3 regions of the Rhizobium sp. IY2 genome follow, and region 1 is predicted to be linked to each of the others. Evidence: riboswitches for the same ligand, from Rfam matches in the RefSeq annotation. Region 1 holds a riboswitch; each other region holds the start of a gene.

Region 1 (4,238 bases):
GTTGTTCTTGGCGAGCTCGAAGGTGATGTCGGGCACGACGACGCCGAGCGACAGCGTCTTGATGCGGATTTTCTCGTCGGCATTTTCACGCTTGGTATCGAGGAAACGCATGATATCGGGGTGATGGGCGTTGAGATAGACCGCACCCGCGCCCTGCCGCGCCCCGAGCTGGTTGGCATAGGAGAAGCTGTCTTCGAGCAGCTTCATCACCGGGATGATGCCCGACGACTGGTTCTCGATCTGCTTGATCGGCGCGCCGGCCTCGCGGATATTGGTCAGCGACAGCGCCACGCCGCCGCCGCGCTTCGACAATTGCAGCGCCGAATTGATCGACCGGCCGATCGATTCCATATTGTCCTCGACGCGCAGCAGGAAGCAGGAAACCAGCTCTCCGCGCTGCTTCTTGCCGGCATTGAGGAAGGTCGGCGTCGCCGGCTGGAAACGGCCGGAAATGATCTCGTCCACCATGTCGCGGGCAAGGCCCTCGTCGCCGCGCGCAAGCGCCAGCGCCACCATGCAGATGCGGTCCTCGTAGCGCTCGAGATAGCGCTTTCCGTCGAAGGTCTTCAGCGTATAGCTGGTGTAATATTTGAAGGCGCCGAGGAAGGTCGGGAAACGGAATTTCCTGGCATAGGCCTGGTCGAACAGGTCTCGCACGAAATTGAAGGAATACTGGTCGAGAACCTCCTGCTCGTAATAACCCTCGGTCACGAGGTAATCGAGCTTTTCCCTCAGATTGTGAAAGAACACCGTGTTCTGGTTCACATGCTGCAGGAAATACTGCTTGGCCGCCAAACGATCCTTGTCGAGCTGGATCCGCCCATCCTCGTCATAGAGGTTCAGCATGGCGTTCAGCGCGTGATAGTCGAGCGTTTCCGCCGCTTTCAAAGGGCGTTCGCCGGCGGGATGAGCAAAAGTGTTATGCGGTTTTGCGCCCGCATCCCGCGTCAGAGTTGTTCCCGTGTCCAAAATCGTTCCATCCCGTGTTTGACGTTGGCGACGTCGTCTTCCGTGCCCATGAGCTCGAACCTGTAGAGATACGGCACCAGGCATTTCCGCGAGACCACGTCGCCGGCGAGCCCGTATGTCTCGCCGAAATTGCTGTTGCCCGCGGCGATCACGCCGCGGATGTGTCCTCGGTTTTCCGCATCGTTCAAGAAACGGATCACCTGCTTGGGAACGGCACCCTTGCCGCCGTCGCCGCTATAAGTCGGCACAACAAGCACGAAGGGTTCGTGGATATGGAACGCGTCAACGCCACCGGTCGGAATGCGCGCCGCGCGCAGTCCGAGCTTGGCGACAAACCGATGGGTATTTTCGGATCGGCTGGAATAATAGACGATCAACCCCACCGCTTGTCCTCACTCAGGAGAGCGCGCTGATCATGTCGGGGCGGAAGCCCGCCCAGTGCTGCTCGCCGGCGATGACGACAGGCGCCTGCATGTAGCCGAGGCTGCGGACCCGATCGAGCGCTTCGGCATCCTGCGAGATATCGACGATGTCATAATCGACACCCAGACGGTCGAGGGCGCGGTAGGTGGCAGTGCACTGGACGCAGGCAGGCTTGCTGTAGACGGTAATGGTCATAGTATTCCTCGTGACGACGCGATTGGGACGCAGGACATCGATCGGAAATCTCTCGATATCCGTCGAAAAGGCTCTGTATTTTGCAGCTATGCGGCTCGTTCAGCCGCCGGGCGCGACGTGCCCTTTATATTGCGCGGGTGGCGGCCTGAATTGAGATACTGACATGACTTCACCCCGAAGTGGCTCAATGCGAAGGTTTCAGGGGCGGAGGTTCGGGCCTGCGCAACGCGATGCGGAGATCCCCGCAGCCATGCAAACGCGACCTTCCGGACACCCCGCCCGTGGACGTTTTGTTCGAGGCAGGTCTCCTGGCTCACGGGTCAAAGCACCCTGCCCCAGCCTTCCCAAGGCCTCATGCCTCAGTGACCTGAAATCGGACAGTTGCTCTCCGCTCACAGTTGCGGGGGCAGCTCCGGCGTTGTTGCGCCGTCATGGCGAAACGCACCGTATTCCCGTCTTAGCCATCGCTCCCTACGAATCGATGGAACCTCGAACACTAGATATAGTACGCCAATCCAAATTCGCGTCAACGGATGGTTTGTGCATTGCGTTACGACAGGTTTGAAATCGCTACATTCCTGTGAAGAACATGGATAACCAAAGCTTAAAGACAGCAGGCTGTGGAGAAGCCCCACGAGGGGAGCCGACCTATGACCGGTCCAAAGATTTCGGTTCGAGATCAGGCCCGAATCGTCGATGGGACATCCCGCCGGTGACGGGCGCCGGAGGATGAAGTCGGGGAATGCTTATATCTTTATCCGAAGCAGCCGCAGCGCGTTGATCGTCACCAGCACGGTGGCACCGGTATCGGCGAGGATCGCCGGCCAGAGCCCGGTAATGCCCATGATCGTCGTCACCAGGAACACCGCCTTCAGCCCCAGCGCGATGCTGATGTTCTGCAGGATGTTGCCCATCGTGCGTTTGGAAAGTTCGATCATCCGCGCCACGTCGCCGACGCGTCCGTGCAGCACGGCGGCATCCGCGGTCTCCAGTGCCACATCGGTGCCGCCGCCCATGGCGATGCCGATATCGGCAGCGGCCAGCGCCGGAGCATCGTTGATGCCGTCGCCGACCTTGGCGACGATCAAGCCCTGGCGCTTCAATTCGCCGACGACACGCTGCTTGTCCTCAGGCATCATCTCCCCGAGCCAGTCGATGCCGAGCATGCCGGCCACGGCTGCCGCCGTCCGCTTGTTGTCGCCCGTCAGCATCATCGCCTTGACGCCTGCCGATTTGAGGCTAGCGAGCCCGGCCTCGGCATCCTCGCGCGGCTCGTCGCGCATGGCGATCAGGCCGGCCGCGATACCGTTGACAAGCAGCACCGATACGCTCTTGCCCTCGTCGTTGAGCGCCGTGATGCGTGCATCCTGCTCCGCGCTGAGCGCCCCGAGCGCACGGGCAGCCGGCGGCGACAACAGGTCCAGCGTCTCGCCGCCGACCTTGCCGCTGACACCCTTGCCCGGCAGCGCTTCCAGCTCAAAGGCTGGCGGCACGGGAACGCCGTCCGCCTTGGCGCGGTTGAGGATAGCCAGGGCCAAGGGATGGCTGGATCCCTGCTCCAGCACCGCCGCGCGCGACAACACCTGCGCCTCCTTCAATCCGAAGGAAATGATGTCGGTCACCTGTGGCCTGCCCTCGGTCAGCGTGCCTGTCTTGTCGAAGGCGACCATCGTCACCTTGCCGAGCGTTTCCAGCACCGCGCCGCCCTTCATCAGCAGCCCGCGCCGCGCCCCCGCCGAAAGCGCAGCGGCGATTGCCGCCGGCGTCGAGATGACAAGCGCGCAGGGGCAGCCGATCAGCAGGATGGCGAGACCCTTATAGATCCATTCGCCCCACGACCCGCCGAACAGCAGCGGCGGAACGATGGCAACCAATGCTGCGACCACGACCACGCCGGGCGTGTAATAGCGCGAGAAGCGGTCGATGAAACGCTCGGTCGGCGCCTTCGATTCCTGCGCCTCCTCCACCAGCTTGACGACTCGGGCGATGGTATTGTCGGCCGCCGCCGCCGTGACGCGAACCCGGAGCAGCACATCGCCATTCACCGTGCCGGCAAAAACAACGGCATCGACACCCTTGCGCACCGGCGTGCTCTCACCCGTCACCGGCGCCTCGTCGATCGCACTCTCGCCGGAAACAATGATGCCGTCCGCCGAGATCCGGTCCCCCGGACGCACCATGATGACGGCGCCGACGGCAAGGCTTTCCGCCGGCACTTCCCGCGTCTGGCCATTGTCTTCGAGCAGCGCATTCTTCGGCACCAGGGCCGCCAGCGACTGGATGCTTTGGCGCGCCTTGCCCGCCGCCACCCCTTCCAGCAGCTCGCCGACGAGGAACAGGAACACGACGGTTGCCGCCTCCTCGCCGGCATTGATGATGACGGCGCCAACGGCGGCGATGGTCATCAGCATCTCGATCGAAAACGGTGTTCCCGAGAAAGCGGCCATGACGGCGCGCCGTGCAATCGGCACCAGGCCGACCAGCACGGCGACGATGAAGGCGTAAGAACCAATCGCCGGCACCAGATGGCCGACGGCATAGGCGGCAACGAGTGCGACACCCGAAAGGATGGTCAGCCGGCCCTTCCGGCTCTGCCACCAGGGACCGGCCATCGGCGCATGGTCGTGCCCGTGCAGGCCCTCGATTTCCTT
Region 2 (4,238 bases), on a different contig from region 1:
CCGGCGATATCGACGAAGCCCTTGAGGCGCAGCACGTCATGGGTTGATATGATCGCCTTCAGCTTCTCGACGAAGCCGGCGGGATCGGCAACGGGTCCGAGATCGACGACGAAGCTGTCGAACTCGTCGTGGTCGTGCGGCGCGCCGTCTTCATGCTCCAGCTCATGATGCGACTTGCGATTGGCGACATCGTCCTCGGTGCCGATACCAAGGCCGAGCAGGATGCCGGCCGAGACTTCGCCGTTCTTCGCCTCGATGATCGCGGGTTTGCGCACCGTGCGGGAGGCAACCTCGTCGCGCACCCTGATAAGACCTGCCGCGTCGATCAGGTCGGTCTTGTTGAGCACGATGAGATCGGCGCAGGTGAGCTGATCCTCGAACAGCTCCTCGATCGGGCTTTCGTGATCGAGCGATTCATCCTCGGCGCGGCGCGCATCGACGGCATCATGGTCGTCGGCGAACCGGCCGGCGGCAACGGCGGCGCTATCGACCACCGTGATGACGCCGTCGACGGTCACTTGCGTGCGGATATCGGGCCAGTTGAAAGCGGCGACCAGCGGCTGCGGCAGGGCGAGGCCCGAGGTTTCGATGACGATGTGGTCGGGCCGCTGTTCGCGCTCGAGCAGCTTCGTCATCGTCGGAATGAAATCGTCGGCGACAGTGCAGCAGATGCAACCATTGGTGAGTTCGATGATGTCGTCCTCGGTGCAATTCTCCGCGCCGCAGCCCTTCAGCACGTCACCGTCGACACCGAGATCGCCGAATTCGTTGATGATGAGCGCGATCTTCTTGCCGCCGGCATTGGTGAGCAGGTTGCGGATCATCGTGGTCTTGCCGGCGCCGAGGAAGCCGGTGATGACGGTTGCAGGAATTTTCTGCTGGTTCATGAACTTAACCCTTCATTTTCAGCGGCAGGCCTGCCGCGATGAAATAGACTTCGGCGGCCTTCGCCGCGATCGATTGGTGCAGCCGGCCGGCATGATCGCGGAAATCCCGCGCCATGCGATTGTTAGGCACGATGCCGAGGCCGACCTCGTTGGAAACGAAAACGAGCCGCGCCTTCGCGGCGGCCAGGAAATCGGCGAGCGCTGCAAATTCCGCCGCCATGTCGCGCTCCTCCATCATCAGATTGGTGACCCAGAGCGTCAGGCAGTCGATCAGCACGATGCGTCCCTCGCCGTCGATGGCGCCAAGCTTGCCGACGAGATCGAGCGGCTCCTCATGCGTCGTCCAGGACGGACCGCGGTCGGCCTTGTGCTGAGTGATACGCGCCTGCATCTCCTCGTCCCAGGCCCGGCCGGTGGCAAGGTAGTGGCGGTCGAGGCCGGTCGCGGTGACGAGAGCTTCGGCGAAGCGGGATTTGCCGGAGCGCGCGCCGCCGAGGATGAAGATGGTGGTCATGCTCAGACGCTCCTCAGGGAGGGTGCGTAGCCGTGGCTTGTTCCGAGTGCACCTTTTTCGACTGCTGGGGGGACCGAGTATTCGACATAACCGGCCGAAAGCACTCCTCTTGCAGGGCTGCTTGGAGGCGTCGCGAGCGCCGCACCAGGCCGCGCTGAATTCAATCGTTCAGCCAAGACAACCTCCGTGCTGGCAACGGGCGTAGTGCCCAGGTGTGGGCTTCTGGCCCGGCACGTAATGGCAGGTCTCCTGGCTCGCGGTTATCGGCCGCGATCGGGGCAGACCGGAAACCGGTCGCCCTGATCGTGCCGGCGGATCATCCTCGCCTTCCCGGCTGCATTGGTGAAAAGGTGGACGATTCGTAGATTTAGAGGCGTCCGACCCCGGTTGATCACCATGCATCTCCAGTGGCTTTTCCGGCATGTTGCCCACCCCGCCCGCTTGCATGATTGCAAGCCGCCGGCCGGAGGGGCTCGGTGCCGGATGGAAGACCCTGACCGCTCTACAGTCGCGGGGTCGGCTGTGATGAAGGCGCCCGGTTTGGGTCCGCCCCTTCACATTCCCTTTTCATCCGGAAGGGCGCAACACCGATCCGGAACCATCCGTTATGTCAGGATGGTCGGGCGACCATCCGTTGAGGGATGGTTAGGCAAGCCGGGGTGTGAAGTCAACCGGCCTTGACGGCCGGTCAGCTTCCGAGCAGATGGCCCAACCCTATCAACACGACTTAGTCTACCTAAAATATCGTCATTTATCAGAGGCTTACGTCATAAATATTTGTCCCGGGCGCCGGCTTTTCGCCGCAATTGCGTCGCAAGCGGACTGCGCGACCATCTCCGCCCTTGACCGGGCCTCTCCCCGCCTAGTTGTCTAGCCATGCTTATGAAATTGGATCGGCGCCGTTTCCGGGCGCTGCGTGTTTTCTTCGATCCGGGCCGCCTGCGGGCGCTGACCCGCCGCAGCGAGGTCGGCCTGTCACTGGCGGGCGCCGTCGTCGGCATCATCTCGGGTCTCGCCGTCACCGGTATGAGCTACGTCTCCAGTGAGCTGCATCAGCTGGTCTTCGGCATCGCCGATAGCGAGCGGCTGAGCTCATCCGAGATCGAGAACAAGATGCTGCTGCTCACCGCGCCCGTAATCGGCGGCGCTCTGCTCGGCCTGTTGCTCCTGGTGCTGGCGAAACGGCGCAAGAAGCCGATGGTCGACCCGATCGAAGCCAATGCGCTGCATGGCGGCCGTCTATCCTTGACCGACAGCATCATCGTTGCCGTCCAGAACCTGATCTCCAACGGGTTCGGCGCCTCGGTCGGACTGGAGGCCGGCTATACCCAGCTTGCCGCCGGCCTTGCCTCGAAATTCGGCCTGAAGCTGCAGCTTCGCCGCTCCGACCTGCGCATCCTCGTCGGCTGCGGCGCGGCGGGCGCCATCGCCGCCGCCTTCAACGCGCCGCTGACCGGCGCCTTCTATGCCTTCGAGCTGATCATCGGCACCTATACGATCGTGTCGCTGACACCCGTCGTCGTCTCAGCTCTCATTTCCACCCTTGTCGCAAGGCTGCTTGCCGATGGTGATTTCACCATCGATATCGGCAGCTTCGGCTCGGTCGTGCCGGCCGATTATATCCCGGCGCTGCTGCTCGGCGCCTTCTGCGCCGGCATCGGTATCCTGATCATGCAGGGCGTCTCCTTCGTCGAGGAACTGGCGCGCAAGAGTTCGATCGCCCCACCCTTCTGCCCGGCGCTCGGTGGCGTCATCGTCGGGCTCTTGGCGATGATCTCGCCGCAGGTGCTCTCGGCCGGCCACGGCGCGCTGCATCTCAACCTCTCCCGCGAGGTGGCGATCCCGACACTGATCGGTCTCTTCCTGTTGAAATCCCTGGCCTCGGCGATCTCGATCGGCTCCGGCTTCAGGGGCGGCCTGTTCTTCGCCTCGTTGTTCATGGGCGCCCTGCTCGGCAAGCTCTTTGCCTATTGCGGACCCTATTTCGCCGATGCGACGCTGACCCCCGTCATCTATGCCGTGGTCGGCATGAGCTCGCTTGCCGTCGCCGTTATCGGCGGACCGCTGACCATGACGTTCCTGGCGCTCGAAATCACCGGCGATTTCCCGATCACCGCGCTGGTGCTCGCCGCCGTCATCACCTCGTCCCTCGTCGTACGCTCGACCTTCGGCTATTCCTTCGCCACATGGCGTTTCCACCTGCGCGGCGAAAGCATCCGCAGCGCCCACGATGTCGGCTGGATTCGCAACCTGACGGTGGACAAGCTGATGCGCGCCGACGTCAAGACGGCAAAAGCGAGCATCTCCCTGGAAGAATTCAAGCAAGCCTTCCCGATCGGCTCGGTCCAGCGCGTCGTCCTCGTCGAGGAGAGCGACAAATATGCGGGCCTCGTGCTGGTGCCGGAGATTTACGCCAATCCGACCGACGCACAGGACGAGGGCAAGACGCTTGCCGATTTCATCCACTACCGCAACGATTTCCTGCAGCCGCAGATGAATGCCAGGCAGGCGGCGGCAATCTTCGACAAGAGCGAAAGCGAAGCTCTCGCCGTCGTCAACAACCTGATCGAACGCAAGGTGATCGGCCAGCTCAGCGAAAGCTATACGCTACGCCGCTACAGCGAGGAACTCGACCGCCGCCGCCGCGAGGTCTCAGGCGAGATTTAAGCGTCGTCGCGACGACTGGATCGTCATCTCAGGATACCATGTCGGCGAGCTTGAACACGTTTACCGCTTTCGAAACCCCGCGCAATTCGAAAGATCCCAGACAGTCGTTGGCGACGGCACAGGTGACGGCGAAGCTTTCCGACATCAGAAGGTGATGTCCGAGCGTGCCG
Region 3 (4,238 bases), on a different contig from region 1:
AGGCGACGACGATGAATTCGTCGCCGCCGAAGCGATAGACGCAATCGGCATTGCCGAGTGCACAGATGCGTCTGGCAACCTCGATCAACAGGACGTCGCCGCCCTTGTGGCCCACGAGATCGTTGACTTTCTTGAAGCCGTCGAGGTCGACGGAGAAGAGAGTGACGTTGCGATCCCACTCCTCGATCTCGGCCTCATCGTCCTTGATCGGCCGCGAGAGGATCTTGCGCTCGAAGGCGTAGCGGTTCGGCAGTTTGGTGAGATGGTCGTGGGTTGCGGTCCAATCGGCCTTTGCCTGGGCGGTGGCGCGCAGTTCCGTTTCCTTGCGCAGGTCGGCTATGCGCAGCACCGAATAGATGAAGCTCATGGCGCCGGCGATGCCGAGCGCCAGAACGAGCTTGTCGGCGCCGTACTCGCCGAAACCGGTCATGAAGTAGACAAGGCTGTCGTCAAGCTGCAACAGGGTGCAGAGGAGCCAGAGAGTAATCCCGAACCCGACGATCGAAACACATTGCCTTCCGGCCCTGCTCTGGAAAAATACCGGCACTGCGCCTTCTCCATCTCCACCCTTCGCGGAAGTAGCACGAAAGTCTGAAATGTTCGTTGAAACCAGAAGGCGAATTATCGGAGGCGGCAGCCTCCTGATGTGCCGTCGAGGGACCGTTGGCGCCAGAGGAAAACGCCGAGCGAGCCCTCTTCGTGGTTGGCAGAATGGCAGGTGCGGAAAAAACGAAGGCGAGCGTGCCATGGCATCGCTCGCCCTTTTTCGTGCTTCAGGCGGTGACGATCAGCAGCGGGACGCTGACGATGAGACCGACCAGAACTGTGACTGTGGCGACACGCATCAAACGCAGGCGCCGCGTGCGCTCCCCACTCCAATCATATGTCATTCTTCCATCTCCTTGGGATAAGGAAGTAGTCCCCGCGAAACCGGGTTCAACAGAGATGACGCGATTTGCTTGTGTAAGGCTGGATATGATCAGGACTCGCTAAAGCATCGGTCCGAAAATCGGAATCGATTTTCGGACAGCGCGATGCGAGGATTGAAAGTGTCGAGCGTCCTTGTGCGTCCGAAAGGACGCACGGCGCTCTAATGCTGGAAGCGCAGAGACCAGCGTCGTCCATTGCTGGTCATGCGAATGACGGCGAGCGGCTCGATGTCGCTCAGCCAGAAAGAGGAGAGCGGCGCCTGAAGCACATGGGCGACCGCCGCCCGGATGACGGCTGCGTGACTGACGGCGATCACATGGCCGCCGAGGGCGGATTCGCTCTCCATCCAGTCGGCGACGCGTGTTCTCAAATCAAGAAGGCTCTCGCCGCCATGCGGGGCCGCTTCCGGATCGCTCATCCAGGCCATGAGGTTCTCAGGCTCTTCCGCCTCTATCGCGGCGATCGATCTGCCGGCCCAGCGGCCATGGTCGCAGTCGCGAAGCGCCGGATCGATCCGGGCTTGGAGGCGGAGCGCGTCAACAGTCTGGCGGGCGCGCAAAGCGGGGCTCGTGGCAACGCGATCGGCGCGGGGCAGGGCGGCCATCCTGTCGGCTTCTTCCGCCGCCTTGCCTTCCAGCGGTTCGTCGAGCGGGAACAGGGCCTTGCGGCTCGCCATCGTCGCGCCGTGGCAGATCCAGGTGAGGCGCGTATTCACGGTCGTTCTGATCTCCCGGAGTGCGGCTGTAGCGGCGCAGGACGGCCCTCGGCCGGCTTGTGAAGTTTCGTTGACAGTCTCTTCGGCGTGCAGATATAACCGTGCTGTTGCGGGTTTGGAAGCCGGTGGAAATCCGGCGCGGTCGCGCCACTGTGACCAGCGTGTCGAAAGCTCTTCGCGCTGGAAGTCAGACCCTACTGCACAAGCACTCTTTCGACTGAACGCGTCATTCCCGGAGGAATACATGTCTGACACCACTTTTGCGCCCGTCGCGGCACCGGCGCCGATCCCCCTGGGAGAGATCCTGCCATGGGCGATCTTCGGTGGCCTGCTGATGCTCATCGTTCTCTATTTTGTCGGCACCGAGGAAGGCGCGATGGCGCTGTTCAACGGGATGTATGTGCACGAATTCGTGCATGACGGCCGTCATCTCCTCGGCTTTCCCTGCCACTAAAGCGCGTCGCGATCTTTCAGATTCGCGCCTCACTTTAGGTCTTTGTTTTCGCATGTCGTTATCGCAAAATCGCTGCACACTTTTGCGCGACATGCTTTAGGGGAGTTCCTGACATGGTTGGAAATCTTCTGCTTCGCGGCATGCTCGCGGGCCTGATTGCTGGCATCCTCGTTTTCGCTTTTGCGCATATCTTCGGCGAGCCGCTGGTCGATGCGGCGATCGCCTTCGAGGAGGCGAGTGCCCAGGCGGCCGGTGAAGCTGCCGAACCTGAAATCGTCAGCCGCGCCACGCAGGCCGGTCTCGGCCTTTTCACCGGCGTCATGGCCTACAGCGTTGCCGTTGGCGGGCTCTTCGCTCTCGCCTTCGCTTTCGTGCACGGCCGTTTCAGCAGCCTTTCGGCGCGCGGCACCTCGGCCGTCATCGCCATTGCCGCCTTCGTGGCGATCGTCCTCGTTCCCGGTATCAAGTATCCGGCCAACCCGCCGGCGGTGGGCAATCCCGATACGATCGGCGTCAGGACCGAACTGTTCTTCCTGATGATCGTCGTCTCGCTCGCCGCGCTGATTGCCGCGGTGGCGCTGTCGCGCCGCCTCGCGGGGCGTTTCGGTCTCTGGAATGGCGCGATCATCGCCGGAATCGCTTATCTCGTCTTCATCGGCGTCGTGCTCTATCTGCTGCCGCCGATCAACGAGGTGCCGGAGAACTTCTCGGCGATGGTCCTCTGGCGGTTCCGCACGACTTCGCTCGGCATGCATGTGATCCTCTGGACAACCTTGGGCCTTGCCTTCGGAGTGCTGGCGGAAAAGCGGCTTGCCGTTAAGGACGGGCAACGCGGCCGGCCGGCAACGGCATTTCACTGAACGCATCGAAGGGCGCCGCTTGCCGGCGCCCTGAACTTTTCGGGCGGCCATGACAAGCAGCAGAACCATACCACTCGTGTCGACGGCGTTTGCCACCGCCGTCTTTTTTTGTGTGGTTGCTGGAAGCGCTCTTGCCCATAGCCCTAGCGGCGGCGGCAGCCATACCGGACTGGATATTCCGGAAATTTCCCATGGCGAGATGGCGGTGATTGCAGACTATCGCAGTGGGATCATCGACCTTGCTTCCCGTGCCGTCGATACCAACGAGCCGTTCCGCCGCGTCCTGAACTATGCCGAGATCCAGTATTCCTATTGTCTCTGGGGCCGGGTGCCGGGCAGCGTGACGGACGAGGAAAGCCCGTTCAACGAATGCGCCCATGCCTATCTCGCGGCGGCCAAGGCGGTCTTGCTGTCGATGCGCGAGATGCCGCAAGAGAGGGCTGCCGCGAATGAAATCATTTCCGCCGTCGACGCCGACATGACGCGGCGCGGCCTTGCGCTCGTCACCTGCCGGTTCAGCGGCGAGGCCTTCAACACCGCCGATGTCATCAAGCCACACTGGGGCAAGGTGCCACTTCATCCAGCCAGCATGGCGTCGCTGACCGGGCTCGCTGCATTGTTCGGCCTTGGTTTTTTTGGGCTTCGCCACTTCCTGCGGCCGAAGGCTCAATCGTCGGAATAGCGCTGCTCGCGCCATGGATCGCCGTAGATATGGTAGCCGTTCTTTTCCCAGAAGCCAGCCTCGTCGTCGGGCATCAGCTCGATGCGGCGCAGCCATTTGGCGCTTTTCCAGAAATAAAGATGCGGCACGACCAGGCGCATCGGGCCGCCGTGATCCGGCGTCAGCGGCAGGCCTTCCCAGGCGGTAGCAAGGATCGCGTCCTCGGCGGCGAAATCAGCGAGCGGCAGGTTGGTGGTATAGCCGTCATAACTGGTCAGCATGACGTAACCGGCTTCGGGCTTCGGCATGGCGAGGTCGAGCAGATCACGCGTCGAGACGCCCTTCCATTTGTTGTCGTAGCGCGACCATGTGGTGACGCAGTGGATATCGCTCACCCCAGTGCTCTGCTCGATCGCCTGGAAGGCGGTCCAGGTGAGGGTGAGCGGTGTTTCGACGAGGCCGCGCACGTCGAGCCGCCACGTATCCGTCGAGACAACAGGCTGCTGGCCGAGATCGAGCACCGGCCAGTTCTTGACGAGGTGCTGGCCGGGCGGCAGACGCTCGGTTTCAGGTCGGCTGATGCGGCCAGTCAGGAACTTGCCCTCGGCCGCCCAGCGG

Evidence for each region. Region 1 has a riboswitch for cobalamin ahead of nrdH (glutaredoxin-like protein NrdH). Riboswitches for the same ligand answer to the same signal wherever they lie in the genome.
Region 2: it holds a riboswitch for cobalamin, as region 1 does, so the genes downstream of both, cobU (bifunctional adenosylcobinamide kinase/adenosylcobinamide-phosphate guanylyltransferase) here and nrdH (glutaredoxin-like protein NrdH) in region 1, are expected to answer to the same signal.
Region 3: it holds a riboswitch for cobalamin, as region 1 does, so the genes downstream of both, ACMUVN_RS20910 (CbtB domain-containing protein) here and nrdH (glutaredoxin-like protein NrdH) in region 1, are expected to answer to the same signal.

Annotation. Positions count from the first base shown of each region.
Region 1 is NZ_JBLKNU010000023.1:19,536-23,773, reverse strand. It holds gene nrdE (class 1b ribonucleoside-diphosphate reductase subunit alpha) at 1-969, opposite strand, end outside; gene nrdI (class Ib ribonucleoside-diphosphate reductase assembly flavoprotein NrdI) at 948-1,352, opposite strand; gene nrdH (glutaredoxin-like protein NrdH) at 1,366-1,587, opposite strand; cobalamin riboswitch at 1,868-2,094, opposite strand; gene ACMUVN_RS32735 (heavy metal translocating P-type ATPase) at 2,334-4,238, opposite strand, start outside.
Region 2 is NZ_JBLKNU010000001.1:910,372-914,609, reverse strand. It holds gene cobW (cobalamin biosynthesis protein CobW) at 1-887, opposite strand, end outside; gene cobU (bifunctional adenosylcobinamide kinase/adenosylcobinamide-phosphate guanylyltransferase) at 892-1,401, opposite strand; cobalamin riboswitch at 1,623-2,019, opposite strand; gene ACMUVN_RS04455 (chloride channel protein) at 2,278-4,068, shown strand; gene ACMUVN_RS04450 (adenylate/guanylate cyclase domain-containing protein) at 4,097-4,238, opposite strand, start outside.
Region 3 is NZ_JBLKNU010000006.1:327,795-332,032, forward strand. It holds gene ACMUVN_RS20900 (putative bifunctional diguanylate cyclase/phosphodiesterase) at 1-547, opposite strand, end outside; gene ACMUVN_RS20905 (histidine phosphatase family protein) at 1,091-1,645, opposite strand; adenosylcobalamin (AdoCbl) riboswitch at 1,734-1,876, shown strand; gene ACMUVN_RS20910 (CbtB domain-containing protein) at 1,890-2,099, shown strand; gene ACMUVN_RS20915 (CbtA family protein) at 2,213-2,959, shown strand; gene ACMUVN_RS20920 (hypothetical protein) at 3,009-3,641, shown strand; gene ACMUVN_RS20925 (sulfite oxidase-like oxidoreductase) at 3,626-4,238, opposite strand, start outside.